DNA from 3 places in the Candidatus Enterococcus mansonii genome. Region 2 is predicted to be linked to each of the others. Evidence: predicted binding sites of a transcription regulator. Region 2 holds the regulator's gene; each other region holds the start of a gene.
The links. Region 2 encodes LexA, which represses DNA repair genes until DNA is damaged. Its sites were predicted from a motif close to CNAACANNTGTTNG; they were not measured.

Region 1 (3,286 bases), 2.7 Mb from region 2:
CTACGCCGCTTGCACCAGCTTCCATCATGATGTTGGAAATCGCTTCAACCGCTTCGCTTGCTGTCTCAACTTTTACTTCAGTCCATTTCATGTAATCACCTCTTATTTTAATAGCTTGGATAAGCAATATAAGTATCGCTATCTATTTTTTGATTGTTTTTGATTGCTTGATCGAATGCTTCATCTGACCATTTTAATTCAAAGACTTCTTGTTCTTCATCTGTTAAAAAATCCAGTAAATCACTTTGACCTTCTACCAATACATCTTTTAAATAAGCAATCAATCCATCCAATACAGACTTTTTAATCCCTTTTTTTCCTTCATAAGGGATTACTGCTAAATAATCCGCTTCATCCATCACTGTTTTTTCTGGATTATACAGCAAAATACCATCTTCAAATTCGATAATTTCTTCTTCTGATGTCGTTCCTTCAGCATCATCGATTGACTCTCCTTCGGTATTTTCTGCAAATAAACGGAAAACCACTTCGATTGCATGATTTTTCGGATTCCAGTCAAGAGCTACATCATACTCTGTAATGTTTTTTGATAGTTGTTGATCTAAATAGGTTAACATTGTTGCTTTTTTCATTTCTTTTCTTCCTTCCAGCCAAATGTTTTTTGGTCAATATCACTTCTTCGTTGCTTAGAAATATAAGGATTTCCAGAGACCACATATCTCAATGGCAAATCCGTCCAAATCCCTTTATTAGGAATACCAATTCGAGGAAGAGCAATAATTTTTTTGGGTTGTTTTCTTTTTTCTGGAACAATTCGAAGAGAGCTATCGAAAATTGATTGTCCATATGATTCTTTAGTAATCCCTAAAGCAGAGACTAACTTTCCAGGACCATTTGACAGGTCAGCACCTTTACGATTATTACGGTTTTTTACCATTTTTTCGATTCCTACAACTGGCTCAATTGCTCGAATCATCACTCCTTGGGGTTTTCCTTTTTCTTGAGTGACCATATTCAAAATCAAATGAGTGTGCATCGTGTATAGATAAATAGTACCAGGTTTTTCATACATCGCTTTTAATCTTGGTGTATTTCGTAAACCAAAACTATGAGCTGCTTCATCCTCTGGTCCTAAATAGGCTTCTGTATCAACAATATATCCTGCAAGCATTCCATCTTCTGTCTCATGTTCTAAGTACATTCCAAGTAAGTATTGGGCTATATTTTCTGTTGTTTGTGTATTAAAAAAATCGATTGTATTATTCATTATTTTTCACCACTTTCTATCATACACGAATTAATGGCTATTATCCATTGAAATAATGAATCATTTACTATACAAATCATTGATTTTCCCATCGTTTCCCACGACTTCTACTTTAAAAACCAGTGTAAATACGAATGTACGTTCTTTATGTTATAATAGGTGTTATCAACAAACAAAAAGGAGGTCCAACGATGCAACAACCACTTGCTTTTCGTATGAGACCGCGTAACTTAGATGAAGTCGTTGGTCAGCAACACCTTGTTGGTTCAGGAAAAATTATTCGCCGAATGGTCGAAGCTGGCATGCTTTCATCCATGATTTTATACGGTCCTCCTGGAACAGGAAAAACCAGTATTGCCAGTGCGATAGCTGGTTCAACCAATTATGCGTTTCGTATGTTAAATGCCGCAACTGATACAAAAAAAGACTTACAAATTGTTGCTGAAGAAGCCAAAATGAGCGGCACTGTGATCTTACTGCTAGACGAGGTTCATCGTTTAGATAAAACCAAACAAGATTTTTTACTCCCTCACTTGGAGAATGGTCGAATTATCATGATCGGTGCGACGACTGAAAATCCTTATATCACAATCAACCCAGCGATTCGTAGCCGGACGCAAATTTTTGAAGTCAAACCTTTATCTGAGACAGATATTCAAAAAGCAATCAAAGAAGCTTTAACAGACACAACACGCGGTTTAGGAAACTATGCTGTGGTTTTAGAAGAAAAAGCACTGAATCATTTGTCACGAGCTACAAACGGCGACTTGCGAAGTGCTTTAAACGGATTAGAACTAGCAGTTAAATCAACTCCTGAAAATAAAGAAAAAAAAATAATGATTACTCTTTCAATTATTGAAGAATGTGTCCAACGCAAAGCTCTTACTCACGATAAAAATGGTGATGCTCATTATGATGTCATCTCAGCTTTTCAAAAATCGATTCGAGGAAGTGATGTGGATGCAGCCCTTCATTACCTAGCTAGATTAGTCGAAGCAGGTGATTTGCCAATCATTTGCCGACGTCTAATGGTCATTGCCTACGAAGATATTGGTTTAGGAAATCCAGCTGCTGCAGCTCGCACCATTACTGCAGTTCAGGCAGCAGAAAAATTAGGCTTTCCAGAGGCCAGAATTCCACTTGCAAGTGTTGTGATCGATTTATGCTTATCACCAAAATCAAATTCTGCTATTACAGCGATTGATGCTGCTTTGTCAGATATTCGAGAAGGAAAAGCTGGAGATGTTCCAGATCATTTACGAGATAGTCATTATTCTGGCGCAAAAGATCTGAATCGAGGGATTGGTTATCAATACCCCCATAACTTTGAAAATGCTTGGGTAGATCAACAGTATCTTCCTGATAAAATTAAGTATGCTCATTACTACAAGGCGATTGATACTGGGAAATACGAACAGGCCTTACATCAGCAATATCAACGAATTCAAGAGTGGAAAAAGCAATCAAAAAACAAAAAATAATCCGTTTTCAAATTCAAGCGCACTCGTTGCTGTTTATTCTATGATGTGCTATTATAAAGATGGTAAATCTGTGATGTACGCGTTGTCTTTTTTGTGTGTTGACCGAACATTTTATTGATATCTAGGGATCCTTCTGGTACCTAAGCTGGTAACATGCCTTATCATTTGGTAGTTCGAAGTTGATGGTCGTGGAACCCACCTGCTTTGTTTGCGGGTTCAATACTATAGGACGAATAACGGCATCGACGGATTTTACCATTTTTATAGACTACTTAGCAATTTGCGATAAAGCAAATTGTTTTTTATTTGATGGAGGTTTTATTGAATGATCCAAGTACTTATCTTTTTGTCTGTCATTTTATTATTGGTTATCGGTCTTTTTTTAATAAAAAAACGAACAATTTTTCTACCATTGATGCACAGTGGAGATCCAGATAACAATCAACAGTTTTTACAACAATTCGGTGTGTTTTATCTGATTCTAGCCACTATAGGGCTTTTAGTTGGAATTGTTAATTTAAAATTTTTTTCATTATTCTATATTTTTAGTTTACTTGTAATCTCCACCATATTCAGT
Region 2 (3,286 bases):
TTTGCAGCAAAACACGGTGAATTAGGTAATATCTATGGTGCACAATGGCGTCATTGGGAAACAAAAGACGGCAGCTTCATTGATCAGTTAAAAAATGTGATTAAAATGATTAAACAAACACCTGATTCTCGTCGTTTGATTGTTTCGGCATGGAATCCAGAAGATGTGCCGTCCATGGCCTTGCCGCCTTGTCATACAATGTTTCAATTTTACGTCAATGATGGGAAACTGAGTTGCCAGTTGTACCAACGCAGCGGTGATGTGTTTTTAGGTGTTCCATTTAATATTGCCAGCTACGCCTTATTAACACACTTAATTGCTCATGAAACAGGCTTAGAGGTGGGAGACTTTGTTCATACGTTAGGAGACGCTCATCTTTACAACAATCATATTGATCAGATGAACGAACAGTTGACTAGAGAGATCCGCTCATTTCCAACGCTAAAATTAAATCTAGAGAAACAATCTGTTTTTGATTTTGAAATGGAAGACATTATTATTGAAGGGTATGATCCTCATCCTGCAATCAAGGCGCCAATTGCCGTTTAATTTGAAAGGAGCACTCCAATGCTAGCAGCCATATGGGCGCAAGATGAACAAGGGACAATTGGTAAAGATAATCAATTACCTTGGCATCTGCCAAATGATTTAAAGTTTTTTAAACAGATGACTGAAAATAACACGATTGTTATGGGGAGAAAAACGTTTGAAGGGATGGGGGCAAGCCCCCTACCTAATCGTCAAACGATTGTTCTCACGAGCGATCCAAGTTATCAAGCGAATGGCGTAAAAGTTTTTCACACAGTTGATGAGGTAGTGAAGTATGCAGAAGCCTTTTCCGGAATTACTTTTATCGCAGGTGGGTCAGCTGTTTACGAGGAATTTTTACCTTATTGTGATGTCTTATATCGTACAGTTATTTTCTATACGTTTGAAGGAGATACACAATTTCCTGAGGTTTCTTGGGATGAGTGGACGATGATCAACCTCAGTGAGGGAGAGCGTGACGAAAAAAATCAATATCCTTATCAGTTTGAAACTTATCAAAGAAAAGTTGCGATTGAATAAAAATTTGGAAAAACAAAAAACATACCAGAATAGTATGTTTTTTTGTTTATTTAAATATGATTGCGGTATAAGCCAACAACTTTCCCTAAAATACTTACATTTTCTAATATAATTGGTTCTAAAGCATCATTTTCTGGTTGTAAGCGAATATGATCAAACTCTTTAAAGAATCGCTTGCAAGTAGCTTCATCCTCGTCGGTCATAGCGATAACGATATCTCCATTTAGAGCGGAAGCTTGTTTACGAACAATCACCTGGTCACCATCAAGGATGCCGGCGTTGATCATACTTTCACCTCTAATCGTTAACATAAACAATGTATTTTCTTCTGATTTTAAATCGGGTGGAAGTGGGAAAAAGTCAGAAGCTTCCTCAACTGCTAAAATCGGTTCTCCAGCTGTAACCACTCCTAACATAGGAATCACTGTCGGTTGGACACCGATTCGTTCAAGACCTTCTGGGGTAAGCTCGATGGCTCTTGGTTTAGTAGGGTCACGTAAAATCAATCCTTTTTTCTCTAAACGTGCTAAATGTCCATGAACAGTGGAGGTAGAGGAAAGATCTACTGCTTTTCCAATTTCCCGAACAGTGGGGGGATAGCCTTTAAGTTCAACTTGCTCATATATATATTTTAGTACTTCAATTTGTCTTGTGTCTGTACGTTTCACCAAAACCCGCACCTTCTTTCGCTTTATATTTCTAGTGTACCATAATCCTACTTTGAAATCAAACAAGCGTTCGTGTTTTTTTAAAATGTCATTTTTTACAGAAATAAAAGAGTGGAGGAAGGTGTATTTCGGTTGGAAAGCTTGGATATTCTTTGTTTTTAGTTGGAATATAGTTGTTTTTTTCGTGTTCATCTTATAAGATAAGACTTGGAAGTAAACTTGTACAATTTTACAAGTTCATTTTGCTTTTAAACATAGGGAGGATAAGTATGTTATCATCAGAAAAAATGAATCGCATCAATGAACTAGCTAAAAAAGCGAAGGAAAAGCAATTGACAGAAAAAGAAAAAGAAGAACAAAAAGTCCTTCGTCAGGAATATTTAGCTGCTTTTAGAGGTGGAATGCGTCATCATATTGAAGGAATGAAAGTTGTTGACCCTAAAGGAAATGATGTAACTCCAGAAAAATTGAAAAAGATTCAAAAAGCAAAAGGTTTGCATAACAGAAAATAATTTTGGTTTTTTTTACTAAAAGTAATTGCTTTCATAAACGAAATAAGCTAAAATATAGTTAATAAAGGTAAAAAAAACCTAAATAGGAGATGATTTTTTTGTTCGACAACACTGATCAGTTAGGCGTCAACACGATTCGCACATTAAGTATCGAAGCAGTTCAAAAAGCAAACTCAGGTCACCCAGGCTTACCAATGGGTGCTGCCCCAATGGCTTATGCACTATGGACAAAACACTTAAAAGTAAATCCTAAAACATCAACAAATTGGGTCGATAGAGACCGTTTTATTCTTTCAGCGGGACATGGGTCAGCAATGCTATACAGCTTGCTTCACTTAGCCGGCTATGGTGTAACAATGGATGATCTGAAAAGTTTCCGTCAATGGGACAGCAAAACTCCTGGGCATCCAGAAGTGCATCATACAGATGGTGTTGAAGCAACTACAGGGCCTTTAGGTCAAGGGATTGCGATGGCTGTTGGTATGGCGATGGCAGAAGCGCATACAGCGGCTGTCTACAATCGTGATAGTTTCCCTGTCATTGATCACTACACGTATGCATTATGTGGAGATGGTGACTTGATGGAAGGTGTTTCTCAAGAAGCTAGTTCAATGGCTGGACATATGAAATTAGGCAAACTGATTGTGTTATACGATTCAAATGACATCTCTTTGGATGGACCGACATCAAAAGCCTTTACTGAAAATGTAGGTGCTCGCTATGAAGCATACGGTTGGCAACATATTTTAGTAAAAGATGGCAATGATTTAGAAGAAATTTCTAGAGCAATTGAAGCTGCAAAAGCTGAATCTGATAAACCAACATTGATTGAAGTCAAAACAGTCATTGGTTATGGTGCACCGAAAGAAGGAACATCTTCTGTTCATGGCGCGCCAATCGGAGCAGAAGGAATTACTGCTGCAAAAGCTGTTTATGGTTGGGATTATCCAGATTTCACAGTTCCAGAAGAAGTTGCTGCTCGCTTCAAGGAAACAATGGTCGACGAAGGCGGCAAAGCTGAAGATAAATGGAATGAAA
Region 3 (3,286 bases), 1.4 Mb from region 2:
TCAGAAAGAAAATAATTGTTTATTGAGGAGAATAAGATGAAAAAAAGAAAAGTGACGAAACTAATAAGTGTAATGATGCTGTCTACTTTAGTGTTAGCAGCTTGTGGAGGCAAAGGGAAAGCTGCTGATACAGATAGTAGTACCGACGGGAAAAAAGCGAGTGGGGAACAGCTTTTTAAAGTGGTCGTACAACAAGAAATGCCTACTGCTGATTTATCTCTAGGAACGAATACAATCAGCTTTTCAGCCTTTAATAATATCTATGAAGGTCTGTATCGCTTAGATGAAAAAAGTAAGCCACATGCAGCAGGTGCAGCAGAAATGGCGAAGAAAAGCGATGATGGCTTGACGTATACCTTTAAGCTAAGAAAGGATGCAAAATGGTCGAATGGCGATCCTGTTGTAGCAGCAGATTATGTCTATGGCTGGCAACGTACCGCAGATCCCAAAACAGCGGCTGAATATGCCTATATGTTTGAGTTGGTAAAAAATGGAGCAGATGTTTCTGCTGGGAAAAAAAGCTTAGATGAATTAGGAATCAAAGCCATCAGTGATTATGAATTAGAAGTCACTTTAGAGCGTGAAACACCATACTTTGATTATCTATTAGCATTTCCATCATTCTTCCCTCAAAACAAAAAAATTGTTGAGGAAAAAGGCAAAGACTATGCCTCAAATAGCGAGTCATCTGTTTACAATGGTCCATTTACACTAACAGACTTTGACGGTGCTGGAACAGATACTGAATGGTCATACACAAAAAATGATCAATATTGGGATAAAGAGACCGTTAAATTAGATAAAATCGAAGTAAAAGTAGTCAAAGAAGCACCAACATCACTAAATCTATTCCAAGATGGACAAGCAGATGATGTAATTTTAAGTGGAGAATTAGCGAAACAAATGGCAGACGATCCAGAATTAGTCATCGAAAAAGATGCGCGTACATCTTATCTTGAGTTTAACCAAAGAGAAGAAAAATCACCGTTTAAGAATGCGAATTTAAGAAAAGCTATCTCGTATTCGATTGACCGTGATGCAGTCGTTGATCGTATCTTAGGAGATGGATCCGTTGCTTCTACTGGATTAATTCCAGAAGGCATGTCGTATTCTCCAAAAGACAATAAAGATTTTTCAGAAGAAAATAAAAATCAATTGAAATACGATAAAGAAAAAGCCAAAAAATACTGGGAAAAAGCTAAAAAAGAACTTGGAATCACAACCTTTAAATTCGATATCGTAGGTGACGATACTGATTCTACGAAAAAGATTTTAGAGTATATCCAAGGCGCTGTAAAAGAAAACTTGGATGGTGTTGATGTGACTGTTACCAATGTACCGTTCACTGTTCGCTTAGATCGCGGGAAAAATGGCGACTTTGAAACAATCATGGGCGGTTGGGGTGCAGATTATGCAGATCCGAGCAGTTTCACTGATTTATTCTTGACAGGTGGTTCTTATAACAGAGGTCGTTACTCAAATGAAAAATACGATGAGTTAGTCAAAGCTTCTGGTAGTAAAGATGCTTCTGATCCAGAAAAACGTTGGAATGATATGGTGGAAGCCGAAAAATTATTGATGGACGATATGGGCGTAGCACCTGTGTATCAAAAAGCAGAAGCACACATGCGCAGTAAAAAAGTCAAAGGCGTTGTAGCTCACGGAGCTGGCGCTCGATATGACTATAAATGGACGTATATTTCTGAATAATAAATAAATCGAAGATGAAACAAAAATAGCTAGCTCCAAGAAATAAGCAGAAATTCATAAAATTGTTCTTCCGACTTTTATGAATTCTAACTTATATCTTGGAGTTCCTTTTTTATTTAACAAAGAGTTTTTTTCAAACTACTGATTTTGACCGATTTGTGCTAAAATAGAAACGTATGTGCGTGTAAAAATGCAGAAAACAGTGAATCAAAAGATAGTTTTGTTTCAACTGTATCAAGAAAGGTGAAATTATGTACGAGTATATCATTGGTAAAGTGACATTTATCAGTCCATATTATATTGTAGTAGAAACAAATGGCATCGGTTATCAAATTTCTGTAGGCAATCCTTACCGCTATTCTGGTAAAACTGACCAACAAATCAAGATTTACGTCCACCAAGTTATTCGTGAAGATGCTCATTCCTTATATGGATTTAGCGATTTAGACGAAAAACAACTCTTTTTAAAACTCATTAGTGTCTCAGGGATTGGACCTAAGAGCGGGCTAGCCATTATGGCGTCAGAAGATCACGGCGGTTTGATCAATGCGATTGAAAGTGAAGATGCGGCTTATTTAACGAAATTCCCAGGAGTAGGGAAAAAAACCGCACAACAAATGATCCTTGACTTAAAAGGCAAGTTAGGCGATTTAGAAACGTCAGAAGCAGCAGTAGAAGCGATGGCGAAAACACCAAGTTCCCAATCTGTCAATCAGTCATTAACAGAAGCTTTAGAAGCCTTGAGTGCTCTTGGATACAGCGAAAAAGAAATCAAACGAATTACACCAAAACTGGAAGAATTAGGGCAACAGCCAACAGACGAATATTTACGCAACGCATTAAAATTTATGATGAAACGCTAAGGAGGACTAGCTATGACAGAAGATGAAAGATTACTTTCAGCACAAAGCGGTGAAGGGGAAGAATCGCTAGAAAAGTCACTACGTCCACAATTTCTCGAGCAATACATCGGACAAGATAAAGTCAAACAAGAACTGACAATCTATATCGAAGCTGCTCGTAATCGTGAGGAAGCCTTAGATCATACTTTGTTATATGGTCCACCAGGGTTAGGGAAGACGACGATGGCCATGGTTATCGCCAATGAAATGCACGTCAACATTCGTACAACCAGTGGACCTGCAATTGAACGAGCGGGTGATTTAGTTGCGATTTTAAATGAATTAGAACCAGGCGATGTCTTATTTATTGATGAAATCCATCGCTTGCCTCGAGTAGTGGAAGAAATGCTCTACTCTGCTATGGAAGATTTTTACGTAGATATCATGGTAGGACAAGGAACAACCGCTCATCCTGTTCATTTTCCTCTACCACCATTTACATTGATTGGAGCAACGACCAGAGCTGGGATGCTCTCAGCACCTCTTAGAGATCGCTTTGGTATTATTTCCCACATGGAATATTATGAAACACAAGATTTAAAAGAAATCGTATTGCGTTCTGCTGATATTTTTCAAACAGAAATCGTTGAAGAAGGTGCCTTTGAAATTGCCCGTCGCTCTCGTGGTACACCAAGGATTGCCAATCGTTTATTGAAGCGTGTTCGTGATTTTGC

Region 1: the regulator LexA is predicted to act here: its motif matches at 1,360-1,373, upstream of A5880_RS13185 (replication-associated recombination protein A).
Region 3: the regulator LexA is predicted to act here: its motif matches at 1,880-1,893, upstream of ruvA (Holliday junction branch migration protein RuvA).

What each region holds. Positions count from the first base shown of each region.
Region 1 is NZ_NGLE02000001.1:2,806,321-2,809,606, reverse strand. It holds gene prmA (50S ribosomal protein L11 methyltransferase) at 1-91, opposite strand, end outside; gene A5880_RS13195 (DUF3013 family protein) at 108-593, opposite strand; partial or broken gene A5880_RS13190 (DNA-3-methyladenine glycosylase) at 529-1,228, opposite strand; gene A5880_RS13185 (replication-associated recombination protein A) at 1,420-2,709, shown strand; RNA gene ssrS (6S RNA) at 2,772-2,965, shown strand; gene A5880_RS13175 (hypothetical protein) at 3,035-3,286, shown strand, end outside.
Region 2 is NZ_NGLE02000001.1:88,349-91,634, reverse strand. It holds gene A5880_RS00375 (thymidylate synthase) at 1-549, shown strand, start outside; gene A5880_RS00370 (dihydrofolate reductase) at 568-1,068, shown strand; gene lexA (transcriptional repressor LexA) at 1,119-1,739, opposite strand; gene A5880_RS00360 (DUF896 family protein) at 2,006-2,248, shown strand; gene tkt (transketolase) at 2,347-3,286, shown strand, end outside.
Region 3 is NZ_NGLE02000001.1:1,458,382-1,461,667, reverse strand. It holds gene A5880_RS06740 (peptide ABC transporter substrate-binding protein) at 37-1,710, shown strand; gene ruvA (Holliday junction branch migration protein RuvA) at 1,962-2,573, shown strand; gene ruvB (Holliday junction branch migration DNA helicase RuvB) at 2,586-3,286, shown strand, end outside.